Regions from separate parts of the Peptacetobacter sp. AB800 genome, predicted to be linked through region 1. Evidence: riboswitches for the same ligand, from Rfam matches in the RefSeq annotation. Region 1 holds a riboswitch; each other region holds the start of a gene.
The links. A riboswitch is a leader RNA that binds a small molecule or an ion and turns the genes downstream of it on or off. The one in region 1 is predicted to bind glycine.

Region 1 (10,481 bases):
TCGTTTTCTATATAATTCCCATTACTTTTGTACTGGCTGTAAAGAGTATTGAAGAAAGATTCGAATTCTCCTTCTTTTATATCTCCGTCGCCTTTGATTTTTACTAAATCAGTTTCTTTAGCTTTAGCAGCAAGCTCTCTTTCATATATAACGTGTTTATTCATGCTGTGTTTGAACTCCCATCTTTCGCTGTGAGCAACACAGAAGAAGTCACATAAGAAGTGGCATATAACACCTAGTTCCTGGCTTAGTCTGCTAGTAGAAAATACTTTTGATAAAGACTCAAGAGTTAAGCTACATAAGTACTTAATCTTTTCTATAATCATGTTGAAAGATTCTTCCATATAATGCTTTTTTAATTTATATTTTGAAAACGCATCTGGCTTAACGTTGCCGTACACGAAGTTCTTTTCACTTATTAATACTGCCTTTTTTTCATCCATATTTTCTAACACTGATTTAGCAATCTGAAAGTGTGTGTTCATTAACATATTTTTTCTCTGCACCTCGTAAAAAATTTTTCATCTAAAGTATCAAACATCCCAAGTAGAGAAGTTCGTATCACATTAGACTTACACAAAAATGATTTGTGAGAAGAAATGTCAACTGCATTTCTTTACTAATATAATAGCAGAAAAAATTGCATTTTACAAGGTTATGTAGACAAAAAAGTCATTTTTAATATCATTTTTTTATGTGCTTTCTTATAAGTCTACTAGCTTTTGATTGCGAAATTCCTAAAATTTCAGCAATTTTGTAACTACTTTTATATTTATTATAATATTCAGAAATAATCTTATTTTCGAAATTATAAATAAGAGTGTCAAAATCTTGCAAATTATTATCATCTATACAAAAACTGATATCGTTTACTTTTGAAAAAGATATAGGATGTTTTTTTTGAGAATCTTCAACAATTTTAGAATCTATATTATTATCTATACTAAATTTATCTGTTTTGTTTTTAATACTATTATCATTACAGCTATCAAAATCAGAAACAAATGAATTATTGTAAACTGATAAATTATCATCTTTGTTAGAATTATTATTTTTGATTGTATATATAATTTTTTCTGGAAGAGAATTTACATCTACGTAATTATTTTTTGATGTAAGTACGATGTTTTGCATTATATTTTGTAGCTCTCTAATATTTCCAGGAAAATTATAGCTAGCTATAAATTTAACTGCTTCATCAGATATTACTTTATCTTTCATATCAAATTGTATAGAGTATTTTTTAAAGTAGTAGCGAATCAAATTCAATAGATTATCTCCACGTTCCCTAAGAGGAGGCAATTTTATTTCTATTACATTTAATCTATAGTATAAATCCTCTCTAAAACTTCTTTCTTTTACTTTTGCTAGTATGTCCGCATTTGTAGCGGATATAATTCTTATATCTACTTTCTTTTGTTTTATTCCACCTACAGGAAGAAAGGTTTTTTCTTGTATTAATTGTAAAAACTTCGCCTGAAGTGGAAGTGGTATATCTCCAATCTCATCTAAAAATAAAGTTCCACCGTTTGCAAGCTCAACAAGCCCCACCTTTCCTTTGGAACTAGCACCTGTGAATGCACCAGATGTGTATCCAAATAACTCAGATTCTAGAAGTTGAGGAGAGATTGCTGCACAGTTTATAGTTATAAATGGACCATTTGCCCTATGACTGTGCTGGTGAATAAACTTTGCAAGTGAGCTTTTTCCAGTTCCAGATTCACCAAGTAGCATAATATTTACATTTGCCTTTGAAACTTGATCAGCAGTTTGCATAATACTCTGCATAACTGGACCGTTGCTTATAATATTGTCCTCGTATTTTAATGTAGTTCTATAGAATGTTTCTACCTCTGATTTATACTTGTTCATTTCTTTTTCTGTGGTCTGCAGTTTTGTTTTTATTTTGTTTAATTCTGTTATATCTCTTACATTTTCAACAACGTATTCAATTTCTCCATTGTCGGAAAAAACTGGTGTAGCTGTTATTAGTAAATTTTTTCCAGTATGAGTTTCTTGTTCTACTGTAATCTGATTCTTACTCTGTATAACAAGGGGAATAGGGCTCTTTGTAGCATATCCGTGATTTTCCAGGTATTCTACATTTTTTCCAATCATTTCTGATTTTGAAATTCCGTAGTTTTCTTCAAATGATTTATTACAAAATATAATCACACCATTTTTGTCAGAAACACAGATTTCGTCGTGGGAAGCTTCTATTATTTTTTGATAAAAATCTTTACTATATTTCATAATTTCCTCCTCGTGTATATTTATAAGTCAAATATAACTTAAAAATCTTATTTAGACAATATTAATCATAAGTAAATTAAAAAATAAGTTGTAAAAGACTTAAAAATAAGTCTATTTTGATTTGTATGAAGAGAAAAAGAATAAATAAGTTAAAAATGACTTAAAAATATCTACAAAAACGATAAAAAAATATATAGTCAAAATAAAAAAATGATAAAAATTGAAATAATCATAAGAAAAAAACTGTATATATTGCAAACGCTAACTTTTATAAATGTTAAATGTAAAAATAAAAATACTATATAAATGGCATGTATTTTGCTATTCAAATATAATGTAATAATAAAAAATTGAGGGGGTAATTATATGAAAAAAGGTGCAAATTCATACGTATTTATAGCAATGGCAGGGATTTTATGGTCTACGCTAGGATTATTTGGAAATATGCTTATGGAAAGAGGTCTTTCATCTGAACAGGTTGCATTTACTAGATTATTTATAGGATTTATAGTGTTATCATTATATTCGCTAATAAGAAGACCAGAAGTTTTAAAAATAAATTTAAAATGTCTTTTATATTGTGGAGCAATAGGAATAATATGTCAGGGGCTTTTTAATAAATGTTATTTTAAAGCAGTAGAAGTGACTGGTGTTTCAATAGCTGCAGTTCTTTTATATACTTCACCATTGTTTTTAGCGGTATTTTCAAAAATAGTTTATAAAGAAAAAATGACTAGAGCTAAGATAATTTCTCTAATTTTATGCTGTATTGGAGCAATTATGGCAGTTACTGGTGGAGTACTTGATCTAAAAGGAATAAATACATACGGAATAATAATGGGAATAATGGCAGCAATAACTTATGCATTAATGCCAATAATAAGTAAAAATGCATTAAAAGAATTTTCAAGTGAAACAATTTTAATCTATGGATTTTTATTTGGAGCAATATTTATGATACCTTCAGCAAAACCAGTTGAAATGATAGGATTTGTTACAGACATGAATGTACTTCCATATATGATACTTCTAGGAGTATTCCCAGCGGCGATGGCATATATATTCTACGCTGAGGGAATTGCAAGAGGTTGTGAGCTTTCAATAGTAGGTGTTGTAGCATCTGTTGAGCTTATAGCTGCATCTATAATAGGATGGACTGTAGTAGGTGAAGTATTCACTATTGGAAAAGCTATAGGAGTTGCAATAATGTTTGTATCAGCATTTACAGCAGTTGCTGGAAATAAAGAAGTTGAAACAGAAGTTGTTGAGGAAATGGAAGCAGAAGCATACGTTGGATAGCTTTAATTAAACAAATTTATATTTATAAAGTTAAATTATATAGGGTGAATTTTTATAGAATGATTTAAAGGCTGTTACATTTTAGGGGAGAAAATGTAGCAGCTTTTTTAGAATATTTATAGAAAAAGTTAAGAATTCCTCAAGAATAAGAAGGTATAATAAGAGCATATATCAAATATATATATTAAAGAAACAAATAAAAATAAATATTAAAACTAATATTTATTTAATTTGTATCATATAGATAAGAGGGGTTTTATTATGGAGCACATTCAAAATTTATTATATATAGCACAGGATAATTTAATATTATCTATAATTGCAGGTCTTTTTAGTGCATTTATAGAGAGTTTTATACCAGCGCTTCCACTCGTAGCAATAGTTTCTGCAAATGCTGCAATATTTGGTATGTTCAAAGGTCTTGTCATATCGTGGATTGGATCAGGGCTAGGTACAACGGCGCTATTTTTAGTGGTGTCTAGATTTAGAAATATTAGGATTTTAAAGTGGCTTTTAAAGAATAATAAAGTAGATTCGGTAATAGAATGGGTTGATAAAAAAGGTTTCAGTATTTTGTTCCTAGCTTATGCATGTCCATTTATGCCTAGTTGCCGGGCCACTTTGGCATCTGCACTTTGTGGCAAGAAAAAATTAATAGACTTTATACCACCTATGTTGACTGGTAAGTTTGTAATGTTTATAATAATAAGTTATATTTCTGAAGATATAACAGGATTTATACATAGTCCAATAAAAATAGGATTATTTATAGGATTAACTTTAGTTTCGTGGATAATAGGTAAGAGATTTAATAAGAAGCTAGAACAGCACGAAGAAGAAATAGAAGCTAGTATAGTTAAGATAGAAGAAAGTACTAAAAAAATCAAACATATTCAGGAAGTAAAGAGAGAACATAAAAAAGAAATAAAAGAAGAAAAGAAAGAACAGAAAAAGGAAAAAAGAAATCTAAAAAAACAACAAAAGAAGAGATTTGTAAATATAACAATCGATAAGTCAAATAAAAAATATAGAAAAAAGAAAGAAGATGAACAAGAATAAATTACATATAATCTACTAGTAAAGTTCACTTTTTTTAGAGATTTGTTGTATAATCTAATAAGTAGAAATTTTTAGTAGAAGGAGAAATTTTTTAAGATGAAGGAAATACTTAAAGGTCAGAAAGTTGAACTTACAAGAGATATACCAGAATTAGAAAATGTTTTGGTTGAATTTGATTATAGAGTAAATAATTATTTAAAGAAAGATGATTTTGAAATGGGTACAGCTGTTTTCTTAACTGATGGTAGCGGAACTATGACTAGCTACGAAGATTTTATCTACAGTGAAAATAGAGAGCATCCATCTGAATCAGTTAAATTAAACGAAAGAGAAGATAAAGTTTACATAACTATGTCTAAAATACCTAATAAAATAAGAAAGATAGCATTTGCACTTACTTTAACTGAGTACGGTGATGTATTTAGATATTACGATAGATTTGACTATTTATCTATGAGAATAATAGATTTAGATCGAGAAGAAGTAATATATAACTACCAGATAAATGATAGTGTAGGTCAGAATACAGAGATAGTATTTGGTGAAATGTATAGACACAACGGTGAATGGAAATTTAATGTAAATACAGATTATCTAGATGGAGGTCTTTTAAGTCTAGGTAAAAAATTTGGTCTAGGAATTTAGCTATTATCACAGGAGGTGATAATTATGAAGGGAATTGCATTAGAAGGTGGATCATCAAAAGGCGCATACCATTTAGGAGTACTAAAGGCACTTTTTGAAAGAGGATATAAATTTAAAGGAGCTGTTGGAACATCTATAGGTGCATTTAATGCAGCTATGATAGTTCAGGGTGACTTTGATGTATGCTACAATATGTGGAAAAATATGCAACCTGAGACATTATTCAATGTGGATAACCAGTTTATGGAGAATTTGCTCGACAAGAATATAGATAGAAGTATGTTAGAATATGCATCTACTGAAGCAAAAAAAGTCATAGCAAATAAAGGAATTGATACTACAAAGCTTAGAAGAATTTTGGATACTTATATAGATGAGGATAAAATCCGCGCATCTGAAATGGATTTTGGTCTTGTTACAGTTGAGTTTGACGGATTAAAACCTGTACCAGTGGAGATTTTTAAGGAGGATATTCCTAAAGGCAAGATAAAGGACTACATAATGGCTAGTGCAAATCTGCCTGTTTTTAAAAGTGAAGATATAGATGGTAAATTCTTTATAGATGGGGGATTTTATGATAATTGTCCTCTAAGGCTTTTAGAAAGCAAAGGGTATGATGATTTAATAGCTGTTAGAGTTTCTCCAAACAGAAAACTTAGAGAGCCTATAAAAGAGGATACTAAGTTTATAGAAATAAAACCTTCTGAGCCACTTGGGAGAGGTCTTATATTCAGCAATGATACTATAAGAAGAAATATGCTTAGAGGATATTTTGACCGGATTAAAAAAATTGAAGGATTAAAAGGAAATAAATACTACATAGATGGAATAACAGACGATGAGTTTATGAATAGATTGATTTCTTATCCAGATGAAAAGATATTACCTTATGCAGAAAGCAGAGGAGTTGTTGGTAAAAATCCAAAAAGAATTCTCTTTGAAAATCTTATTCCAGAAACTGCAGAAGCTTTAAAAATGGGAAAAGATGCGACTTATCAAGATATTTTTATAGCGTTGCTTGAGTCTATAGCAGAGGGGAAAAAGATTAAAAAATTTAAGGTTTATTCATTGGATGAATTTATAGACTGTATAAATAAATCTGAGGACGATGATTCATCTAGTTCAAAATTATCTGAGCTTAAAAAGGCAGCATTTAGACTTGCAAAACCAATAGAAAAGATAACTCCTATAACTTTTAAGGAAAGTATTCTAAAGGAATTTGAAGAGAGTATGTTGGATGATATAGGATATCATGTAAGTCAGCTGGAAAGTTATGAAAAGAATGAAGATAAAGATGATGATGGTTGGGATTAGATAAGTATTAAAAAAATAAATATTTAGAATTAAAAAATTTGACAGTTTGATAAAAATCTTATATTATAAAAATGACAATCAAATATGTTCGGATGACGACTGCATTAGAGACTTTGTAAAAAGCGCCGAAGAAGCAAAACAGAAATTTCATCTTGTTTCTGTGGAAACTGACAGGCAAAAGGAGGGCAGTCTGACGATACTTTGGAGAGAGTGATTAAATTCACCGCCTACGAGGATATAACCAACTGGCAAAAGGACAGAGATATGGATGCATTTATTTGTGTATCTGTATCTCTTTTTATGTTTTTGTAAGGTTGGTATTTTTTATTCCTATTTACAATAAAAAGAGAAATCCATATTTGTGTAAGATGCAAGACTATATATACAAAGAGGAGATAAGAATTATGAGAATGTTATTAGTAGGTGCCGGAGCAGTCGGCGAATCAATTTTAAGGATTTTAAAAGAAAGAGATAAAAGTAGCAATTGGCTAGAGCTTGTAGTTGTTTCTGACTACGATTTAGAGAGAGCAAAAGAGGTTTGTGATAATCTAGGAGATTACGATAGATTTAAGCCTGAATTTGTAAATGCAAAATCAAAAGAAAGTATGAAAGAACTTGTAAAAAAATATAACTTAGATTTTGTTATGGATGCAACAGCTCCATTTTTAAGTAATTATATATTTGATGCAGCATTTGAGGCGGGAGTAAATTACGGAAATATGGGAACTTGGTCTGTTCCAATGGAAAATCCTGCATTTGGTTTAGGTATAGAAAATAGTTATACAGAGCCTATGACAAAATACAACTTTGATAGACACGAAAAATGGGCAGAAAATGGACAGTTAGCTTGTATATGCATGGGAATAGATCCAGGAGTTGTAAATGTATTTGCAAAATACGCAGCAACAGAATTATTTGATGAAATAAAAGAAATACATGTAAAAGACGGTGGAAATCTTCAGATACATTCTGCAGATAAAGACGATATTATATTTGGATTTAATGTGTGGACGGTTTTAGATGAATGTATGAATCCTAATGTTGAATGGGATAAAAACAACGGTGGATTTATAGTAGAAGATGCCTTTGCTGGTGAAGAAAAATTTGATATGCCAGAAGTAGGTGAAAACACATTAGTCAAAATTGAGCACGAAGAAACTGTTACAATGCCTAGATACCTTGAACAGTACGGACTAGAAAGAGTTACGTATAAAATATCTCTTGATGAAAACTTAATGAACGCATTAAAAGTTATAGATAAGTTAGGACTTAGAGGAACTAAGCCTGTAGAAGTCGGTGGAGTGAAGGTTTCACCTAGAGATGTTGTAGCTGCGTGTGCTCCTCAGCCTAAAGATATAGGAAATGAAATGGTTGGAGAAATGTGCGTTGGTATACATTGTAAAGGAATTAAAGACGGCAAAGAAAAAGAAATAATGATGTACCAGACATTTGATAATCAGGAATCTATGAAGGATTGGGGAATGCAGGCTGTAGTTGCTCAGACAGGATTTGGAGCAGCAATAGCAATAGAGCTTATAGGTAGAGGAATATGGACAGGAGAAGGTGTATACTCTCCAGAATATTTTGATCCGATGCCATACCTAAACATAATGGATGAAGCTGGATTTGATTATAAAATAAAAGAAATGTAAACGTATAAGTTAATAACTTTAGGATAGTGAAGTCATAGAAAAACTCCTCTACAGGCAATCAAGTTGCATTGTAGAGGAGTTTTTTTCTATCTTCTTCAATACACTAAGTTAGTTATTATTCTCTATTCTTGTAATTCTTCGTTTGCGTCAGGCATCCATGATGTTTTAAACCTTCTTTTGTTTTTACACATCATATAATCTGTTCTACTCACTAAATCAAATATAGATTTATCATAACCAAATTTATAAGAGTCATATCCTAAAGAAGTAATCATTTTAATATCGTGTAGTTTGTTGTAAGAAGATACCACAGATTGGAATAACTCTATATATCTCTCAACTTTTTCTTTAGGTTCGTTTTTGATAAGAATAATGAACTCATCACCACCTATTCTAAAACAGTTGCCGATATCTTCAAAAGTATCTTCTATACTATCTGCTAAATTTTGTATTAATTTATCCCCATGAGAATAACCAAAATTATTATTTACGTATTTAATATCTGACAAATCTATAGAAATAGCCCAATATGAATTAAAATCATTTATATTTTTATCATCTTCTGTTAACTGCTTTTCAAAAGACTGCCTATTTTTCATTGATGTAAGGATATCTTTATATACTAGTTTTTCTCTCATATATATCAATGTTTTATTTCTGTATTCTTTTACAAAATTATCAATAAGGGCAACTGTAGCCACTATTGAGAATATTAAAATTCCTAAAATTATTATCTCTATACTTTCACCCAAAGCACCGCCTACTATGCTAAGTATAAGTATTAAATTAGCTGAAGAAAAAATAGGGGTAATACTTTTTTCTCTATATATATTTGCAGCTAAAAATGTAGTAAGCAGTAAACCAATAAAAAGTATTATATAAATAAAAGTATCAGAATGTTCTACTGGGAAAATAGATACATTATCTAATAAAAATACTGCAATCGTAACGACAACTGCAAATCTATTAACTAGCTTTATAAAATGAAAGTATTTACTATTACAATATGCCTGATAAAGTTTTAATAGAGGAATTATAGATAATCCTAAAAATAAAAATCCATAGCTTGTATCAGGATATTTAAATGAAAATAGTGGAAGAGCCACCATTGCATCAAATAATCCTAGATATAAAAAATCCATAGAGCTTACTTCATTCATATACCTATCTAAAAGTGAAAACATAAAAATTGTAAATAATCCGTATAAAAAAAGCATATAATTTGTGCTTAATATTAACTTTTGACTTGTTAAAATTAAATCCCCCGCCATAAAAAACACCTCTTGCAAATAATTTTATTAAGATAATTATAGCACATAACGATTATTAAAAATTTTTTTTCAAAAAAATTGATATTTTTTTAAAATTAAACTCAAGCCGTTGAAAATACTAGGTTTACTAAAATTAAAAAGTTTATCTATGAGATAAATAAAAGTTAGCGCAAGAGATAAATTTTCACAAAAACTTGCTTTGACATTCATTTAAAAAAGGACTATGATAGGGTTAACGAAAGAGGAAGAAACGAGGTGAGTAAAGTGCTTGAGATAAATAGTTCATCAAAAGTTGATGTAGATCAAAAATATACAGAAAGTAGAAACCTCGTACCCAAGAAGGATAAGTATTCAAATATATGCTTAAAAAATTTCGTCAAGGTTGTAGAAGGGTCTTATACAAAAAAAGATTTAATTCCACTTATGCTTATAGAAGCTATGGATAGAGAGAATAAGATAAGAATGACTTTAGATGAAATGGCAGAAATCTTTGATTATCCGAAAACATCTCTTTCGACATTGTTTACAAAGTTGAAGAAAAGAGACTTTATTCAGAGGGTAAGAAATGGGGAGTATATGATAAACCCAGCTATCTCTTATAAGGGCAGCAAACCAGAAAGAGATCAGCTAATGGAGGAGTACAATTCCTTATCCAAGAAAAAATATAAATAGGAAGAAGGGATTTAGATGCTGAAGCTAGATAGAAATATACTCCAGTGGTTTGATTCCTTTTTTGAAGAACAGAGAACTTCTCTTCAAAAAAGTAACTTTATCTGTAAACTATATAAATTTGAAGATAAAGGCAGACAAAAGACAGCTCTTACTTTAGAAAAGGATAATCCAAAGTACTGGAAGATATACTTTGAAATGCCACAAGAGTTGGCGGTAAAGCTTGAAAAAAACGTACATCCAATTTTTAGGGAGTATATATATGAACAAATATCAATATACAACAATAACAGAATGTATAATTTTATAAACTCTAATC
Region 2 (10,481 bases), on a different contig from region 1:
GAGTAAGTGCTATACCTTCTTTTCCTGAATCTAAAACACCACTAGTTAATATAGAGAATGCTGTTAAGTTTAGTATTATGAAAGTATCTATAAATACACTAACCATAGCTGTTAATCCCTGTTCATGAGGGTTTTTAGCTGCTGCTCTTGCATGTGCATGAGGTGTAGAACCCATACCAGCTTCATTAGAGAATAATCCTCTTGCTACACCGTAACGTATAGCTTCTTTTATAGATATACCAACTGCACCACCAAGTACTGCCTTTGGATTAAATGCTCCAACTATTATCATTTTGAAAGCTTCAGGAACTTCTGATATATTCATTCCTATTAAAGCTAAACTTCCTATTATATATACAAATGCCATTATAGGTACTATTTTTTCAACAACTGATGCTAATCTCTGTGTTCCACCTATAAATACAAATCCTGCTACTACAGCTATTAATAAACCAACTGTTATAGGAGGTATATTTATATTTCTACTTGCAAAAACTTCTGAGAATGCTGCACCTATTGAGTTTGACTGAACCATATTACCCATAAATCCAAGTGCTAATATTATTAATACTGAGAATGTCGCTGCTAAGACTTTACCAAATTTTCCTGTAAATGCAGCTCTGATGTAGTATACAGGTCCTCCTGTTACTTCGCCATCTACAACTGTTTTATATTTCTGAGCAAGAGTTGCTTCTGAATAAATCGTAGCCATTCCAAAGAATGCACTAAGCCACATCCAGAATATAGCCCCTGGTCCACCAGAAAGAAGTGCTGTAGCTGCACCAGTTAAGTTACCTGTACCAACCTGAGCTGCTATAGCTGTTGCTAATGACTGGAAAGGTGTCATTTCACCGTGTTCTTTCTTTTCACCGTTTAATTTTAGGTTACCGAACACTAATCTGAAGCCCTCTCCAAATTTTCTAACCTGTATAAATTTTAGTTTGAATGTGTAGTATATCCCAACTCCACATAAGATGAATAGTAGTAAGAAATTCCATAAGAATCCGTTTACGGCTACTACTACTTCTAATAGATTGTCTAAGAATAATTCCATGTTTTTACTCTCCTTTTCTTTTATTTTTTTGGAAATAAAAATAGAGCTGATATATCAGCTCCAAAAATAAGAGTAGAACATTTGCAAACAGACCTTAAAAATTTGATCTGCCTTACTGCTCTGTCCTTTTGCCTGAGAGATTTGCAAACTTAGTTTGTGTACACCTTCGGCGCCCCTTTTTTGGAGACTCTCCAGAGTTCCTAATAGATTTTTTATTAATTTTATAATTACAATTTATCTATCTGTTTAAATAATATCATCTATTTTGAGTAATTACAACATTTTTTCTAAATTTATTGAAATTTTCAAAAAACACACATATTTCCTTTTTATTTTTAGGAAGTATGTGTGTTTTAATATTGTTTTATTTATTTTTTAATGTATACAACCAATTTTTTTACAGTAGTAAAATTAGGAATACGTTATTTACAGAATATTTAATTTATTAAACTTTTATTTTTTAAGTTACTAAACTATTTTTACTATATCATATTTCTATAATTTGTATAAAAAATTATGTGATTCTATAAAAATAATTTATTCTTTTAAAGTTCTCATTGCATTAAGTACGGCTATTAATGCAACACCTACATCTGCAAATATTGCTTCCCACATATTTGCAACTCCACCAGTACTCATAAGCATAACTATTACTTTTACACCCATTGCAAATACTATATTCTGCCAAACAATTTTATTTGTTTTTTCAGATATTCTCTTTGCTATAGGTAATTTAGATAATTCGTCTGTCATAAATACTATATCACTTGCTTCTATTGCTGCATCAGATCCTACACCGCCCATAGCTATACCAACGTCTGCTCTAGCTAAAACTGGGGCGTCATTTATACCGTCTCCTATAAATGCTGTATTTCCTGTGCTATTTTCTTTTGCTACTTCTTCAAGTATTTCAACTTTCTGATTAGGTAGAAGTCCTGAATAATGTTTGTCTAATCCAACTTCTTCAGCTATCTTAGCTGCAGCAGCTTCATTATCTCCTGTTAGCATTACAACATTTGTTATACCAACTTTTCTCATTTCTGCAATAGCTCTCTTACTATCTTCCTTAACCTCATCAGATATTACTATGCATCCAGCATATTTGCCATCTACTGCAACGTATACAGTTGTTCCAACTTCATCTATCTTTTCATATTTTACATTTTCGCTATCTAAAAGTTTAGAACTTCCTGCAAGTATTGTCTTTCCATTGTATAAAACTTTTATACCATGCGCTGCTATTTCTTCATACTTGTCTATTTCACTTAATTTTACTTCTTCTTCAAATTTTTCATTATAGCTTTCCATTATAGATTTTGCTATTGGATGGTTTGAATTCGCTTCTGCAATTGCTGCAAATCTTAATAATTCATCTTCTGACATTCCAACAGGATTTATTTCTGTAACTTTAAATACACCTTTTGTTATAGTACCAGTTTTATCAAGTACAACTGTATCTACTTTTCTTAATGCTTCTAAATAGTTACTTCCCTTTATAAGAATACCGTTTTTAGACGCAGATCCTATTCCACCAAAGAAACTTAGAGGTATTGATAATACTAATGCACAAGGACATGAAACTACTAAGAATATTAATCCTCTGTATAGCCAATCTCTAAACACAGCACCTTCTATAACTAGTGGTGGTATAAATGCAACTGCTAATGCTAGTCCAACAACTATTGGAGTATAGTATCTACAGAATTTAGATATAAAGTTTTCTGTCTGAGATTTTCTACTTCCTGCATTTTCAACCATATCAAGTATCTTAGCAACTGTAGATTCTCCATATTCTTTAGTTACTCTTACATAAATTAATGCATTTGTATTTATTGTTCCTGATACAACTTCTTCACCTGGTTTTACACTTCTAAGTACAGATTCACCAGTTATTGCAGAAGTATCAAGCATTGCTTCACCTTCTGTTACAATTCCATCTAGTGGTACTTTTTCACCTGGTTTAACTACTATTACATCGCCTACTTCTACTTCTTCAGGATCTACCTGTATAATTTTTCCACCCTGAACTAAGTTTGCAAATTCTGCTTTTATTTCCATAAGAGCAGATATTGATTTTCTTGACTGACCAACTGCTTTCTGCTGTAAATATTCACCTATTTTGTAGAATAACATAACACCAACTGCTTCAGAATGTTCACCTATTGCAATTGCACCTATTGTAGCTATCGACATTAGGAAGTTTTCATCCATTACCTGACCTCTAAATAGGTTCTTTGCAGCTTTTAAAAGTACATCTCCACCTATTAAAATATATGCTGCTAAAAATACAACCACACCAAATGTACCTGTATTTCCAACTGCCATTTCATATATTCCAAATGCGTATACTATTACTCCAATTATAATTTTTATTAGATCTTTGTTTATTTCTTTCTTTTCTTTTGGTTTTTCAACCTTTTTAGGTTTAATTTCTTCATGGTCGTGGTCATGATGATGTCCTCCACAGCCACAACTTTCACTATGTTCGTGGTCGTGATGATGATGTTCTCCGCAACCACATTCTTCATCATGATTATGCTCGTGGTAATGATGTTCTCCACAGCCACAATTTTCACCGTGTTCATGATGATGTTCTTCTGAATTATTTCTATTTGCATATAGTACGTTTAAATCTATTCTTCCATTTCTTGCTGTATTTCCAGATTCAACTATATTTCCCTTATTATCAAACTCTAAAGCTCCAACAACTTTATTTTTTAATAAACTTACTGTTAATCCACTTTCTGTTTCGTGTATTATCTTTGCTATTTCAGACATATGCTGCTTTGTAATATCTCTAGCCTTAGCAAATACAGATAATTTCTTAGCCACAAAGTTCATATTGCTGTTTTCTACATATGCTAATTTTCCAACTTTATCATTTATCTTTTCCGCACAATGTGCACAGTTTAAATTATTTAATAGAAAATCAACTCTTATAACTTTATTTTTATCTATTTCATCTTTTTTCTCTGACTTAATTATATTTCCCTTGTTATCGAAACTTATTTCCCCAAGCACTTTGTTCTTTAATAGACTTACAGTCAATCCACTTTCTGTATCATGAATTATCTTTGCTATTTTAGACACATTAGCTTCTGTTATGCTTTCATTTTCCATAAATACAGATAATTTTTTTGCCACAAAATTCATGTTGCTATTTTCTACATAGTCTAATTTTGAAACTTTGTCATTTATTTTTTCTGCACAGTGTGCACAATTTAAACCATCTAGTAGAAAATCTATTCTTGTACTCAATTTAATTCACATCCTTTTCTTAAAATCCCTTTATTTTATACACATTAATTGCCTATTGTTGATATCTTCTATCTTCCATATTCTTCTTTAACATGTTCTAGTCCATATTTTAATATTCCACTTATATGTTCATCGTCCAATGAATAGAATACTGTTTTACCTTCTTTTCTAAATTTTACTAGTCTAGCATTTTTTAGTACTCTAAGCTGATGAGATATCGCTGACTGAGTCATTCCAAGAAGTTCTGCTATGTCACATACACACATTTCATTAGAGAATAGTGCAAATATTATTTTTACTCTAGTTGTATCTCCAAATACTCTAAATAAATCTGATAAGTCTGCTAACACCTCTTCATCGGGCATCTCTTTTTTTGTTTTGTCTACTACTTCTTCATGTATCTTTTTTTCTGTACAACAATCTATTTCTTTATTTTTCATAGGTTTTTCTCCTTTCTTAACGTTTTAATATATGAATAACTGTTCATATATTCATTATAATCCGCTTACTATTTTTTTGCAATAGGTTTTATAAAAATATATGAACAATTATTCATATATTCTTGTAATAAGTCATTTCACTAATACACATTCATTCCTTTTAATTGACTGCAATAAAAAAGGACCAGTATTTTTTACTGATCCTCTGATTTTATCTTTTGTAAATTATATTATCTATTTTCAAAAGCTACTTTTATTCTATTCATACATTCTTCTACTATTGATCTTGGACAAGCTATATTTATTCTTTCAAATCCGCTTCCTTCTTCTCCAAACATAGTTCCTTCGTCGAATATTAAGCCAGCTTCTTCAAACATTATTGTTTCTAATTCTTCTGCAGTTAATCCATATTCATTGAAATCAAGCCATACTAGATAAGTTCCTTCTATTGGTATCATTTTAACTTTTGGAAGATTTTCTTCTACAAAGTTCTTTATGTATTCAACAGTTCCATCTAAGTATTCGTTTAATTCATCTAGCCAATCTTCACTTTCATTGTATGCAGCTATTATAGCTTCTATAGCGAAAGGATTTGGTCCACTCTGTGCTCCACTTCTTGAAACTTCTACATTCCAAGCATTTCTAAGTTCTGGAGTGTTTATTATTATATTAGACATCTGCATTCCTGCTAAGTTGAATGTCTTACTTGGAGCTAAACAAGTAACTATATGTTCTTTATATTCTGGGCATAATTTCTGTAGGTTTATATGTTTATATCCTTTTCTTATTAAGTCATTGTGTATTTCATCAGCTATTATGAATACATTGTGTTTTTTACATATTTCAACAACTTTTTTGAGTTCTTCTTCAGTCCATACTCTACCTATTGGGTTATGAGGTGAACAAAGTATCATAACTTTATTATTAGGATCTGCTGCTTTTTCTTCTAAATCAGCAAAATCCATTGTATATTTTCCATCTTTATATATTAATGGGTTATTTACTACTTTTCTGTTATTTTCTTTTATTTTATTTGTGAATGGATAGTAAACTGGTCTTTGTATTATTACACCGTTATTTTCTTCTGTTAATAATCTTAATAATATAGATATTGCTGGAACTACACCACCACTAAACATTATTGATTCTCTGTCTAATTCCCAGTCAAATCTTCTTTTGTACCATCCTAATATTGCATCGTAGAATCTCTCTACTTCTCTAGTACTGTATCCAAATACTTTTCTGTCTACAACTTTGTGTACTGATTCTAGTATAGGTGCTGCTACTTCAAAATCCATATCAGCTACCCACATTGGTAAAGCTCCTTCTTTTGCTCTAGGAAATGATTTATCTAAGTTATCCCATTTTATACAGTTTGTATTTCTTCTTTCTACATAAGCATCAAAATTATATTTGCCCATTTTTTCATCTCCCCAATTTTTGATTTTATTAATAAAAGGGATTACTACATTAATTATAAAATTTTATGTAACAATCCCTAATTATTATTATATTTTAATTTATTATTTATATCTACTCTGAAATTATCTGCGCTAAGAATTTCTTTGTTCTATCCTTTTGAGGATTAACTATAACCTCTTCCGCAGTTCCTTCTTCGACAATTTCTCCACCACTCATGAATATCACATGGTTAGAAACATCTCTAGCAAATCTCATCTCATGAGTTACTACAATCATTGTAACTTTCTGTTCAGCTAATTCTCTCATTATATTTAAAACTTCTTGTACTAGTTCTGGATCCAGAGCTGATGTTGGTTCATCAAAAAGTATAACTTCTGGATTTATAGCAAGAGCTCTTGCTATACCAACCCTCTGCTGCTGTCCTCCTGATAAAGTAGATGGATACGCATCTTTTTTATCATACATTCCGACCTGTTTTAAACATTTAGATGCTATTTCTTCAGCTTCTTCTTTTGATTTTTTCTGAACTATAATTAAACCTTCCATTACATTTTGTAGTACAGTCTTATTTTTAAATAAGTTATACTGCTGGAATACCATACTTGTATATTTTCTAAGTTGATGAATTTCTGCTTTTGTTATATGTTCAAAATTTGTACTAAAATCACCTATCTGTATTTCTCCACTATCTGGCTTTTCAAGATAGTTAATACATCTTAATAGAGTAGATTTTCCTGTTCCTGATGGCCCTATTATAGCTACAACATCTCCCTGATTTACCTCTAAGGAAATATTATTTAATACTTTATTAGAACCAAAACTTTTTGATAAATTTTTTATTTTTAACATATTACTTAACTCCCATAGATTTATTAATACGTTGTTCCAATAATTTTTGACCTTTTGTTAATAATGCTATAACAACCCAATAAACGATTAGTACCGCTGCATAAGCTTCCATAACTCTAAAGTTTTTAGAAGAAATTAATTTAGCTTCTGACATTAATTCAATTACACCTATTGTAAATCCTAGTGAAGATCCCTTAATCAAACTTATAAATGAGTTTGATAATCCTGGAAGTGCAACTCTAAATGCCTGAGGAATTACTATTCTTCTCATAACCTGAAGCTCTGTCATACCAATACTTAAACCAGCTTCTCTCTGTCCTTTATCTATTGAACTTAAAGCACCTCTTATGGTTTCAGACATAAATGCCGCTTCATTCATCGACATTACTATAATAAGTGCTGTTATTGGTTCCATTTCACTTAAAAAACTTACAAATGGCGTTATTGCAAAATAAAAGAAGAACAACTGTGATAACATAGGAGTGCTTCTAAAAAACGATACATATATAGCAACAACTTTATTTAATACTGGCACTTTATATTCAACTATCAATGCCAATATTACCGCTAATATTAATGATATAACTAATGATATTGCCGCTATAAAAAGAGTAACCTTTATAAACGGTAATATTTCAAAAAGCGTTTCTTGAAAAATATCAAATCTAAAATTCATTTTTAGTTTTTACTTCCTTTTTAATTATTTTATCAAAAATACTGCTGAAACAATATTTCCAGCAGTATTTTTATTTATTATAATATTTTTATTTATTCATTACAGATTCTGATATATCCATACCAAAATATTCATTATATAGGTTAGTTAAGAATCCATCTTCTTTCATTGATTTTAATGCTTCATTAAATTTATTGTATAATTCTTCATCACAATCTTTTAAGAATGGATACGCATTATTTTCTTCGTATAAGTTTTCTCCAACCTGTTTAAGATTTAAACCACCTTCTTCTATCATTCTATCAAATGATAAAACTGGATATGAATGTGCATCTGCTTTATTCTGATTTACAACAAGTCCTCTTTGTTCTTCTGTTATAACTACTTCTATTTCATCATTAGGATCATTTTTTTCTTTGTATTCTTCTATAAATTCTTTTTCAAATCCTGCTGGCTGACAAGCAAATCTTTTACCTTTTAAATCTTCAACAGAGTTTATTGAATCATCATCTGCTCTTACTGATAATTTATATGGATTGTATGCATATATTTCTGAGAATTTATATTTTTCTTCTCTTGCCGGAGTAACACTTATCTGCTGAGCAACTGTGTCAACTTTTCCTGCATCTAATAGTCCAAACATACCATCAAATGATGCTACTTCAAATTGTATTTCATAGTCTCCCATTCTTTTTGCTACTTCTTTTAAGATGTCAACATCTACACCTACTATCTCTTCTCCTTCTTTATAACACCAAGGATTGTAAGTTGCTGTTACACCTACTCTTAATACTTTCTTTGTTTCTGGTTCTTTTGCTTCTTCTTTTTTAGCTTCATTTGAACTACAGCCAACCATTGAGAACACTGTAGTACATGCTAATACTAATGCTAATAATTTTTTCTTGAACATTTTTATTCCTCCCTACTTGATAAATTTTGTTCATTTTTTATTATTTTTTAAAAAAATAGCATATTTTTATGCTATTACCTTAAATAATACATTAAAAAAAATGGCATAGCAAAAAGTTTTTTTCTATACCATTTATTATATTTATATCTTTTTTCTATAACAATGAATTGTTATACTATTTTATTCTAACAACTAAACTTTATTCCTCATCTAAAAAATCATAGAAATCATCATTACCAGACTCAACAAAATCATACAGCGCATTCTGTTCAAAGAACATCGAATCCTGATACTCTAACCCCTTATAATTCACCTTCAACAGACCATTAATATAATTTCTATCTCTCTCAGAATAAGTCCCAACAAAGAACATCCCATCTAAATAATAATAAATCGCCTTAATATCATTATTTATAACATAAGACTTCTGCTTAACATGGTCGTTATTAAAATTAAATCTAGTAAAGAATACCGCATCCTCATCCATATCACTTCTAAGAACAAACGGATTATCTTCATAGAACTTTTCTACAAACTCTTCTCCATCTTCAACCGTATAAATATCTACAAACTCTTCCTTAGAAATCTCGTCAAACACCTCAAAATCATACATAGGCTCAGACTCAGAAACAACCATAGAATTTAACTTAAATCCTTTTTCATTTTTCTCAATACTAAGTGCAACTTTACAGAAATAATATCCATCATTGTCTTCGTAAATAGTTTCAACAACATATTTTCCATTTCCTCTTGATGTTACATCTGTTTTTAAAAGTGCACCATTTATATTTGTTATGTGCATACTTCCTATTTCTTCGCTCTCAGAATAGTATGTAAGTGCTTCTCTATCCCAAGCAACTAATCTCATAACCATGTAGTTTACAAACTCTATCTCTTCCTTTACTTCTTTACATATCTTTGGATATAAGTCGTATATATTTAAATCGCTTTTAAAATCGTTGATTATATCTATATAATCCTCAACTTCTCCTGCAAGCTCTTTTCCGTATCTTATATTTCTACTCCCAAAATGCTGTATTAAAAACTTAGCCTCTTCCTCAGAAATTTCTATTCTATCTGATCCAAGACCCCCCATAAGTCTTTCTTCTTCCATATATGCTTTTTTCTCTGATGGGTTTATTAGTTTTACATAGTCACAAAGTCCTAATCCCTCAGAGTCTAAAAGGAAATACTGTTTTATATTATCTCCATTTTCATCTGTACTATCTATTATCATTCCCATACTTCCCATAAGTCTAGATTGTGTTATTTTTGCAAAATTAAACTTTAATTCCATAATCTATCTCCTCTCAAATTATTTCTCTTATTTACATATTTATATATTAACACAAATTTTTCTGTACTATTTGAATTATTTGCTGTATACTAGTAGAAATATATATCAGAAGATTGGGGGTAATGCTTATGAAGAAAATAGCAGCATTTTTCGATATTGACGGAACTCTGTACAGAGATTCACTTATGGTAGAACATTTTAAAAAGCTAATAAAATATGAAATTATAGATGAAAAAACTTGGATTGATCATGCTAGAGGAACTTTTTTGAACTGGGATAAAAGACAGGGAAACTATGACGACTATCTTTTAGAAGTTTGTAATTTATATGTAGATTCGCTGACTGGAGTCGATTGGAGAAGTATTGATTTTGCAGCAGACCAGGTTATAAAGACTAAGGCTGACAGAGTTTATAAGTACACACGCTCTCAAATTGAAAGACATTTAAAAAATGGTGATATAGTAATATTTATATCTGGAAGTCCTGACTTCCTAGTTAAAAAGATGGCTGAAAAGTATAATGTTACAGATTATTTAGGAAGTAAATATATAATGGAGGATGGTAAATTCTCTGGT
Region 3 (10,481 bases), on a different contig from region 1:
ATGAAAAAAATAAAGTAAAGAAAGAGTAGTCAGGAAAAGCTTTTTTTATTTTGAGTCAATGTAAAAAAATAACTCACTATAAAAATGTTAAAAAAGTTACAGATTTATGATAATTAAAAATGATAATTTATTTATATTCGATAGAAAAAATATATGATTAGATTTATTAAAAAATATAAAAATAGCTAAAAATAAATATAAATGATAAAAAAATAACAAATAATAAAATTTTTAAATCATTTGAAAATGATAGAATTTCTATCAAATATGTTAAAAATTTCTTTATCATTGAAGAAGATAAAGTATAATGCTATAATAATTTTGAGTTATAATTAGAAAATAAAAAATAAAATCGTAAGATTGTCAAAAAAGCTAGATAAAAAAATAACGAGAAAGTGGTGTACAAATAACATGAACGAAAATTTAGTAAGCAAAATTAAAGAGCTTAAAAAAGAGAGAAATGCTATAATATTAGCTCATTTCTATCAGCCGCCTGAAATACAGGCGATAGCAGACGAAGTAGGAGATTCTTATTATTTAAGTGAAATAGCTAGAGATTGTAAGGAAGAAGTTATAGTATTCTGTGGGGTTAAATTTATGGGAGAAAGTGCAAAAATACTTTCACCAGAAAAAACTGTACTTATGCCTGTGAAGAATGCTGGTTGTGTAATGGCAGATATGGCTAGCGAAAAGGCTGTTATAGAAATGAAAGAAAAATATCCAGAAGCATTAACAGTATGTTATATAAATTCAACTGCTGATGTTAAAGCTCATTGTGATGTGTCTGTTACATCATCAAGTGCTTTAAAAATACTAGGTAATGTTGAAAATAAACAGATATTATTCTTACCTGATAGAAACTTAGGTGGATACATAGCTGAACACTTCCCAGAAAAAGAATTTATACTTTGGGATGGATGTTGTACAATTCACGATAGAATAAAAGAAAGTGAAGTAACTGAGTTAAAAGAAGCTCATCCAAATGCAAAGGTATTAGTTCATCCAGAATGTAGAAAAGAAATAAGAAGTATGGGAGATTTTGTTGGAAGTACTTCTGGAATAATAAAATATGCTACAGAAAATGAAGCTAAAGAATTTATAGTAGCTACAGAAGAAGGAATATTATACGAGCTACAGAAAAAAAATCCTGATAAAAAATTCTATTTCCCAGGAGGAAATGGTGCAATACAGTGTGGTGATATGAAAAAGACTACATTAGAAAACTTATATAATACTTTATTAAATATGGAAAATGAAGTTATAGTAGAAGAAAATGTTAGAGTTAATGCTTTAAATTCACTACTTAATATGCACAAATTATCAGAGGGATAAAAAATCGAGGGATAAAAATGAAATTAGAAAAAGATGTTTTAATTGTGGGCAGTGGAGTAGCTGGACTTTACTGTGCTCTTAATTTAAATCCAGAACTAAATGTAACAGTAATATCTAAATCAACTATGGACAATAATAATACATATCTTGCTCAAGGTGGTATATCTACTGCATTAAATGAAGCGGATATTAAACCATTTGTAGAAGATACTATGAAAGCGGGAAAATATAAAAATAGAGAAGAGGCTGTTCAGGTATTAGCTGAAGAGTCTATTGAAAATATATCTCAGATAGTTGAAGAATATGGTATGCCACTTGATATGGAAGATGGAAAGATAGATTATACTAGAGAAGGTGCTCATAGAGTAAATAGAATAGTTCACTGCAAAGATAATACAGGTGAAATAGTATTTAAAACTCTTTATAAAGCAGCACTTACTAGAAACAATATAGAAATGATAGAAGATGCAACTCTTCTAGATATAATAACAGAAGATGGCAAATGTATCGGAGCTAGAGTATTCAAAGATGGAGAAGAAGTGCATATATTTGCTAAAGATGTAGTATTAGCTTGTGGAGGTATTGGAGGATTATTCAAAAACTCTACAAACCAAAGACACTTAACAGGAGATGGTATAGCTATAGCTCTAAAAAATGGAGTAGAAGTTGAAAACCTAAACTACATACAGATACATCCAACAGCATTCTATGAAGAAAATTCAAATGGAAGAAGAATGCTGATATCTGAATCTTTAAGAGGAGAAGGTGCTCTTCTTAAAAATAAAGATGGAGAAAGATTTGTAGATGAATTACTACCAAGGGACGTTGTATCTCATGCGATATTTGAACAGATGAAAAAAGATGGAACAGATTATGTATATCTAGATGCTAGACACCTTGGAGAAGAATATCTAAAAAATAGATTTACATTTATATACAACGGATGCCTAGAAAGAGGTACTAATATAGGTACAGATCTAATAAAAGTATCTCCAGCACAGCATTACTTTATGGGTGGAATCCATGTAGATCTTAATTCAAAAACTACTATGGACCATCTATATGCAGTAGGTGAAGTTAGTTGTACAGGGGTACACGGTGCTAATAGATTAGCAAGTAACTCATTACTTGAAGGATTAGTATTCTCAAAAAGAGCAGCAAATGATATAAATGCACATATAAAAGATACAGAACTTGTTACTAAAGAACTTCCAAATCTTGAAGTTTCTGTAGATGAATTAATGAAAGAAAATAAAATGAAAGTTATTGATGAAATAGTTAAAATTAGCGAGGATTTCGATTATGAATTATTTGATTGTAGATAAGATGATAAGAGAAGCCCTTATAGAAGATATTCCAAATGAAGATATAAGTACTAATTCTGTAGTTGGTGAAGAATCAAGATCTACAGTAGATCTTATATGTAAAGCAGATGGAGTAATAGCAGGGCTTGGAGTATATAAAAGAGTATTTGATATACTTGGAGATGTTGAAATAGAATTCTATGTAAAAGATGGAGATAAAGTACAGAATAAACAGTTATTAGCTAAACTTACAGGAAGTACTAGAAATCTTTTAATGGGAGAAAGAGTTGCACTTAATTACCTTCAGAGAATGAGTGGTATAGCAACTATGACTAATAAATTTGTAGAAAAATTAGAAGGAAGTAATACAAAATTATTAGATAGTAGAAAAACTATACCTAATCTTAGAATATTAGATAAATATTCTGTTAAAATGGGTGGTGGAAACAACCATAGAATGAATTTATCTGATGCTGTAATGCTTAAAGATAACCATATAGGAGCTGCTGGTGGTGTAAAAGAAGCTATAGAAGCAGCTAGAAACTACGCATCTTTTGTTACTAAAATAGAAGTTGAGGTTGAAACTTTAGATATGGTTAAAGAAGCTGTGGAAGCTGGAGCAGATATAATAATGTTAGACAACATGGACTTAGAAACTGCTAAAAAAGCTTTAGAGATAATAGATTATAGAGCTATAGTAGAATTCTCTGGAAATGTTACATTAGATAATATAGAAGAGATAGGTAAAATAGGTGTTGATGTTGTATCTTCAGGAGCGCTTACTCATTCAGTAAAAGCACTTGATATAAGTATGAAAAACTTAAAAAATATATAATTTATATATAAAAAGATAGCTGTATAGGATAATTCTTATACAGCTTTTTTTGAAAGGTGGTAAAATGAAATTTTCAGAGTATAAATATGAAAGACCAAATTTTAAAGAGATTAATAAAAAAATAATATCATTAATAAATGATATGAAAAAAAGTGATAATTTTGAAAAATTTGATAAAAATATAGTAGAAATAAATAAAATAAGAAACCATGTAGAGAGTATGAAGACACTAGCATCTATAAATTATAGTATAAATACTCATGATGAAAAGATAGCTATAGAAAATAGATATTGGGATGAGTATGGTCCAGAGTATAAAAAAATAGATAAGATATTTTATGAAACTATTGTAAATTCAGACTTTAAAACAGATATAGAAGCTAAATATGGCAAGCATTTTTATAAACTTGTAGAGTTTAGTTTAAAGGAATTTTCAGATGAAATAATAGATGATTTAAAAATAGAAAATAAACTTTGTTCTGAGTATACTAAGTTATTAGCATCTGCAAAAATATTTTATGATGGCAAGTATAATAACTTATCACAAATGAATAAATATATGTTATCAGAAAACAGAGAAGAAAGAAAAGTGGCTTCAGAAAAATTCTATAATTATTTTAAATCAATTGAAGACAAATTCAATTCTAATTTTGATGAGTTAGTAGAAGTGAGAAATAGAATTGCTAAAAAGTTAGGATTTGATAATTTTGTAGAGTTAGGATATATAAGAATGAAAAGAACTGAATATGGGGAAGCTGATGTATCTAAATTTAGAGATGAAGTTAGAGAAAAATGGATTCCGTTAGTAGATGAGTTTAATAAGCAAAAGAGAGTTAGACTAGGAATAGATGAATTAAAATATTACGATGATGATATTGAATACCCAGGTTGGAATATGGAACCTTTAACAGATTATGATGAAACTTTAGATGCAGCATCAAAGATGTATCATGAATTATCCAAAGAAACCGGTGAATTCTTTGATTTTATGGTAGAAAATGAGTTTATGGATTTAGAAACAAAAGAATCTAAAGGATTTGGTGGATACTGTACGTATATACCGGAGATAAAAGCTCCGTTTATTTTTTCAAATTTCAACAAGACTTTTGATGATGTAGATACATTAACTCATGAAGCTGGTCACGCATTTCAGCTTTATATGTCTAGAAGTATAGACATGCCAGAGATAAACTTCCCAACATTAGATTGCTGTGAAATACATTCTATGTCTATGGAACTTTTGACTTGGCCTTGGATGAAATTATTCTTTAAAGAAGATGAGGATAAATTTAAAAGAACTCATATGGCAACTATAGTTAGGTTAATTCCGTATTGTATGGTGGTAGATGAGTTTCAGCATATTGTATATAAAAATCCAAAACTTACTCCAGAGAAAAGAAATTCAGAATGGAGAAGACTAGAGAAAATATATACACCATGGAAGGATTATGATGGAAATGAGTTTTTAGAAAAAGGATGCTGGTGGTTTAAACAAGGTCATATATTTAAGAATCCATTTTATTATATAGATTATGCTCTTGCTGAGGTTTGCGCACTTCAAATTTGGGCTAGTATGGAAGATGAGTACGAAAGAGTTTTAGAGAATTATATGCATATTTGCAAAAATGCTGGTAAGAGATCTTTTGTAGAAACAGTTGAAGTTGGAGGTTTAAAATCACCTTTTGAAAAAGGGTGTTTAGATACAGTTATAGAAAAAATCTATAATTGGAGTGTTGGTAAGGTATAGATAAATAGATAATAAAAAACATTATCTTGTAAGTATAAAAAATATCAATAAAATAAATATCTATAGATAAAACACAATATAAATTAAAAAATATATATAGAAAATTAAATAAAATATATAAAAATAGCCAAAAAATAAAAAAATATGACTAACAACTTTAATGAAAAATCAAAGATGTAAGTAGCTAAAGTTAAGTATATAACTAACTTTTATGAGTTGTTAGAAAAATATGTGAAAAACATTTGAAAAAATAATAGAAAAAAAAATAAAAAAAAGACTTGATATTTGTATCGAAAATTTATATACTTAACTTAACAAATATAGAGACAGACAAAAATAAAAAGTTTATATTTCTGGATGAAGCGTATAGGAGACTTCCTTAAATGGGGACCGAAGGTACAAATGTTTACTATTTCCCGATAGTAAATGTGAAATTCTCAGGTGAATATACTATATTGCGGACAGATCTCTGAAGATGAATTTTGACAGGGAAGACAAATTGGGAGATTTGTTTTCTCTGTTTTTTTGTTTAAAGTTTCTAGGATGAAAGAGAGTGTAAAGATGTTTATAGTAACAAATAATTCTAAAATAAAAGAAAGTTTTCCTGAAAAGGATGTAAGACTTATTGATACATCTTACATAGGTGTTCTTGAAGAATGTAGAAAATATATTCATAAAGGATGTAAACTACTTTCACACCCACTTTATGGAAGTGTAAAACCTAATGAAACTCCTTATAGAACAGTTATAATGGCTGAAGGAGAAGGATTAGATTATCAGTCAGTGGAACTAATAGAAGATGCAATAAATACAGCTTCTAAATTCCAAAATGACAAGAAAACTCCTAACTGGATAGAAAGAGTAATGGATGATTTTAGAGTTATAGATTTAGATATAATGACTAATACAATCTCAAGAATCCAGTATGAGTATTAAAAGAATAGTATTATATTTATCTTTGTGGAAAACATTTACAAATGTATTTGTGCGATAGGAAAACATTTTTCGAAGTATTGTACTAGTAATTACTATTCAAAAATATAATATTGTTTTAAATTTTGAATTTTAAATTAATAAAAAGATTTATATTTCAATCAGGAGGATGACGAAATGGAAAATTTATATGACATAGTCATAATCGGTGGAGGACCAGCTGGACTAGCTGCAGGAATATATGGAGCTAGAGCTAAAATGAAAACTCTAATATTAGAAAAAACTAAAAACGGTGGACAGATAGTTATAACTCACGAAGTTGCAAACTATCCTGGATCTGTTGAAAATGCAAGTGGTCCATCTTTAACAGCTAGAATGGTTCAGCAGTGTGATGAATTCGGTGCTGAAATAAAAAGAGATGGTGTAGTTGAAGTTCAACTTGAAGGAGATATAAAAGTATTAAAATGTGAAAGTGGTACAGAATATAGAGCTAAAGCTGTTATAGTTGCAGCTGGTGCTAGCCCAAGAAAAATAGGATGCCCAGGAGAAGCAGAATTCACTGGTAAAGGTGTTTCTTACTGTGCAACTTGTGACGCTGACTTCTTTGAAGATTTCGAAGTATTCGTAGTTGGTGGAGGAGACAGTGCTTTAGAAGAAGCTATGTACTTAACTAAATTCGCTAGAAAAGTTACAATAGTTCACAGAAGACAGGGATTCAGATGTGCTAAGAGTATAGAAGAAAAAGCTAGAAAGAACCCTAAAATAGAATTCTTACTAGATACAGTAGTTGAAGAAATAAAAGGTGACGGAATACTACAATCTGTAGTATTCAAAAACACAGTTACTGGAGAAACTCATGAATATTTCGCTGATGAAGAAGACGGAACAATGGGTGTATTCGTATTCATAGGTGTTATAGCTCAGACTGATTTATACAAAGGTATATTAGATATGGACGAACAGAACTACTTATTAACTGACGACCACATGAGAACTAACATACCAGGTGTATTTGCAGCTGGTGACTGTAGACAGAAACCTTTAAGACAGGTTGTAACTGCAACAGCTGATGGTGCAATAGCAGCAACTCAGGCTGAAAAATATATAGAAGAACACTTTGCTGAATAATCAGTAAAAACTATTAAACTAAAAAATATAAAAAGCATATAATCTGGAAGCCATTTGGCTTCCAGGTAAAATAAATAAAAAATTGGAGGAACAAAAAAATGATGTTAGCATTAGACAAAGATACATTCGCAACAGAAGTATTAGAAGCAGAAGGATACGTATTCGTAGATTACTGGAGTCAGGGATGTGAACCATGTAAAGCTTTAATGCCAGAAGTACATGAATTAGCTGAAAAATACGCTGCAGGAATGAAATTCTGTGAAATGGATATAACAAAAGCAAGAAGACTTGCTATAAAACAGAAAGTTTTAGGACTTCCAACATTAGCAGTTTACAAAGATGGAGAAAAAATAGACGAAGTTACTAAAGATGATGCAACAATAGCTAACATAGAAGCTATGATAAAAAAATACGTTTAAGAGCCTATTATTAGCTTTTAATTAAATTATTTTAAAAGGTTAATTTTATACAAAAATTTATGGGAGGTGCGTTATGCGTCTTGAATTAGGAAAAATCTTTATAAAAGATGTTCAGTTTGGTGAAAAAACTGAAGTTAAAGATGGTGTTTTATTCGTAAACAAAGAAGAGATGCTACAGGAAATAGGTGGAGATGAACATATCAAATCAATAGATATAGAATTAGCTCACCCAGGTGAAAGCATAAGAATAACACCAGTTAAAGATGTTATCGAACCAAGAGTTAAGGTAGAAGGTAACGGTGGAGTGTTCCCAGGTATCATATCTAAAGTTGATACAGTTGGTGAAGGTAGAACTCATGCATTAAAAGGTGTTGCTGTAGTTACAACTGGTAAAATAGTTGGTTTCCAGGAAGGTATAGTAGACATGACAGGAGAAGGAGCTAAATATACTCCATTCTCAAAATTAAACAACGTTGTTGTTATAGCTGAACCAGTAGATGGTTTAAAACAGCATGATCATGAAAAAGCTGTTAGAATGATAGGATTCAAAGCTGCTGCTTACTTAGGAAAAGTTGCTAAAGAACTTACTCCTGATGAAGTATCTGTATATGAAACTAAACCATTATTCGAACAGGCTGCAGAATATCCAGAACTACCAAAAGTTGGATATGTTTACATGCTTCAGACTCAGGGACTATTACACGATACTTACGTATACGGTGTAGATGCTAAACAGATAGTTCCAACAATACTTTACCCAACAGAAGTACTTGATACTGCTATAGTAAGTGGTAACTGTGTTTCTGCATGTGATAAAAACCCAAGTTATGTACACATGAACAATGGTGTAATAGAAGAATTATATGCTCAGCACGGAAAAGAAATAAACTTCATGGGTGTTATAATAACTAATGAAAATGTTTACTTAGCTGACAAAGAAAGATCTTCAAACTGGTCTTCAAAATTATGTAAATACCTTGGATTAGATGCTGTTATAGTATCTCAGGAAGGTTTCGGTAACCCTGATACAGACTTAATAATGAACTGTAAAAAAATAGAAATGCAGGGTGTTAAAACTGTTATAGTAACAGATGAATATGCTGGTAGAGATGGTGCTTCTCAGTCATTAGCAGATGCAGACGTTAGAGCAAATGCTGTTGTAACTGGAGGAAATGCTAACCAGGTTATAAACTTACCTAAACTTGATAGAGTTATAGGACATATAGAAGCAGTTGATGTAATAGCAGGTGGAGCTGCTGGAGCATTAAGACCAGACGGAACTATAGAAGTAGAAATACAGGCTATAACTGGTGCTACTAACGAAACTGGTTTCGGATATTTAACTGCAAAAGGATATTAATCAATATCTAAATTTAAAATCAACTTTACAGTATAGACTGTAAAATAATAATAAAAATATAAAAAATAATAAAGAAAAATTTAATTAGGAGGACTATTATGAGCGTACTTGAAAATAAAAAGGTCATGATAATAGGCGACCGTGATGGTGTGCCAGGACCTGCAATAGAAGAATGTGTTAAAACAGTTGACAGCGCAGAAGTTATATTCTCAGCAACAGAATGTTTCGTCTGAACAGCTGCTGGGGCTATGGACTTAGAAAATCAGAAGAGAGTTAAAGATGCTGCCGATAAATTCGGAGCTGAAAATCTTGTGATATTACTAGGTGCCGCTGAAGCCGAAGCTGCAGGTCTTGCAGCAGAAACAGTTACAGCAGGAGACCCTACTTTTGCTGGACCTTTAGCAGGTGTTGAATTAGGATTAGCAGTATACCACGTTGTTGAAGAAGAAGTTAAAGAATTATTCGACGAAGAAGTTTACGAAGAACAGGTTGGAATGATGGAAATGGTTCTTGATGTAGACGAAATAGCTGACGAAATGAAAGAAATAAGAGACGAATATTGTAAATACAATTAATTCTAGGAGGACGATGAAATGGCAATAAAAGCAGTTCATTATGTAAACCAGTTCTTCGCCGGAATAGGTGGAGAAGAAAAAGCCGATACTAAGCCACACGTGGCAGAAACTTTACCTCCTATAAGCGTACAGCTTAATAGTAAATTAGGTGAAGATATAGAAATAGTTGCTACAGTTGTTTGTGGTGACAGTTACTTCGGTGAAAATATGGATGAAGCAAGTGCAGAAGTACTTGAATTAATAAAAGGTTTTGAACCAGACTTATTCATAGCTGGTCCTGCATTCAATGCTGGTAGATACGGTGTTGCAGCAGGTACTATAACAAAAGTTGTTAAAGAAGCTTTAAATATACCTTGTTTAACAGGTATGTATGTAGAAAACCCAGGTGCAGATATGTTCAAGAAAGATCTATATATAATAGAAACTTCTGACTCTGCAGCAGGAATGAGAAAAGCACTTCCTAAAATGGCTAAATTAGCTAAAAAATTAGCTAACGGAGAAGAAATAGGATCTCCAGCTGAAGAAGGATACATAGCTAGAGGAGTAAGAGTTAACTACTTCGCAGAAGATAGAGGATCTAAGAGAGCAGTTGATATGCTTATCAAGAAAATAAAAGGTGAAGAATTCGTAACTGAATATCCAATGCCTGACTTCGATAGAGTAGATCCTAACCCAGCTGTAAAAGATTTATCTAAAGCTACAATAGCATTAGTTACTTCTGGTGGTATAGTTCCAAAAGGAAACCCAGATAGAATAGAATCTTCTTCAGCTTCTAAATACGGTGAATACTCAATAGAAGGAGTAATGGACCTTACAGAAGAAACTTATGAAACAGCTCACGGTGGATT

Region 2: another riboswitch for glycine. It lies ahead of ACK2WN_RS10530 (alanine/glycine:cation symporter family protein); the one in region 1 lies ahead of ACK2WN_RS09495 (saccharopine dehydrogenase family protein).
Region 3: another riboswitch for glycine. It lies ahead of ACK2WN_RS07925 (GrdX family protein); the one in region 1 lies ahead of ACK2WN_RS09495 (saccharopine dehydrogenase family protein).

What each region holds. Positions count from the first base shown of each region.
Region 1 covers NZ_JBLOUI010000035.1:7,686-18,166, reverse strand. The annotation lists gene ACK2WN_RS09525 (zinc dependent phospholipase C family protein) at 1-491, opposite strand, end outside; gene ACK2WN_RS09520 (sigma-54 interaction domain-containing protein) at 685-2,253, opposite strand; gene ACK2WN_RS09515 (DMT family transporter) at 2,620-3,552, shown strand; gene ACK2WN_RS09510 (TVP38/TMEM64 family protein) at 3,814-4,611, shown strand; gene ACK2WN_RS09505 (TerD family protein) at 4,708-5,256, shown strand; gene ACK2WN_RS09500 (patatin-like phospholipase family protein) at 5,281-6,570, shown strand; glycine riboswitch at 6,663-6,766, shown strand; gene ACK2WN_RS09495 (saccharopine dehydrogenase family protein) at 6,975-8,222, shown strand; gene ACK2WN_RS09490 (GGDEF domain-containing protein) at 8,345-9,493, opposite strand; gene ACK2WN_RS09485 (replication/maintenance protein RepL) at 9,749-10,165, shown strand; gene ACK2WN_RS09480 (hypothetical protein) at 10,181-10,481, shown strand, end outside.
Region 2 covers NZ_JBLOUI010000046.1:2,319-12,799, forward strand. The annotation lists gene ACK2WN_RS10530 (alanine/glycine:cation symporter family protein) at 1-1,054, opposite strand, end outside; glycine riboswitch at 1,165-1,259, opposite strand; gene ACK2WN_RS10535 (heavy metal translocating P-type ATPase) at 1,592-4,312, opposite strand; gene ACK2WN_RS10540 (ArsR/SmtB family transcription factor) at 4,381-4,752, opposite strand; gene ACK2WN_RS10545 (MalY/PatB family protein) at 4,983-6,173, opposite strand; gene ACK2WN_RS10550 (amino acid ABC transporter ATP-binding protein) at 6,286-7,023, opposite strand; gene ACK2WN_RS10555 (amino acid ABC transporter permease) at 7,025-7,699, opposite strand; gene ACK2WN_RS10560 (transporter substrate-binding domain-containing protein) at 7,788-8,609, opposite strand; gene ACK2WN_RS10565 (hypothetical protein) at 8,809-9,906, opposite strand; gene ACK2WN_RS10570 (HAD family hydrolase) at 10,035-10,481, shown strand, end outside.
Region 3 covers NZ_JBLOUI010000024.1:7,540-18,020, reverse strand. The annotation lists gene nadA (quinolinate synthase NadA) at 412-1,332, shown strand; gene ACK2WN_RS07940 (L-aspartate oxidase) at 1,350-2,657, shown strand; gene nadC (carboxylating nicotinate-nucleotide diphosphorylase) at 2,635-3,471, shown strand; gene ACK2WN_RS07930 (M3 family oligoendopeptidase) at 3,536-5,218, shown strand; glycine riboswitch at 5,576-5,681, shown strand; gene ACK2WN_RS07925 (GrdX family protein) at 5,780-6,154, shown strand; gene trxB (thioredoxin-disulfide reductase) at 6,329-7,279, shown strand; gene trxA (thioredoxin TrxA) at 7,381-7,698, shown strand; gene ACK2WN_RS07910 (glycine/sarcosine/betaine reductase component B subunit) at 7,772-9,058, shown strand; gene grdA (glycine/sarcosine/betaine reductase complex selenoprotein A) at 9,157-9,633, shown strand; gene grdB (glycine reductase complex selenoprotein B) at 9,652-10,481, shown strand, end outside.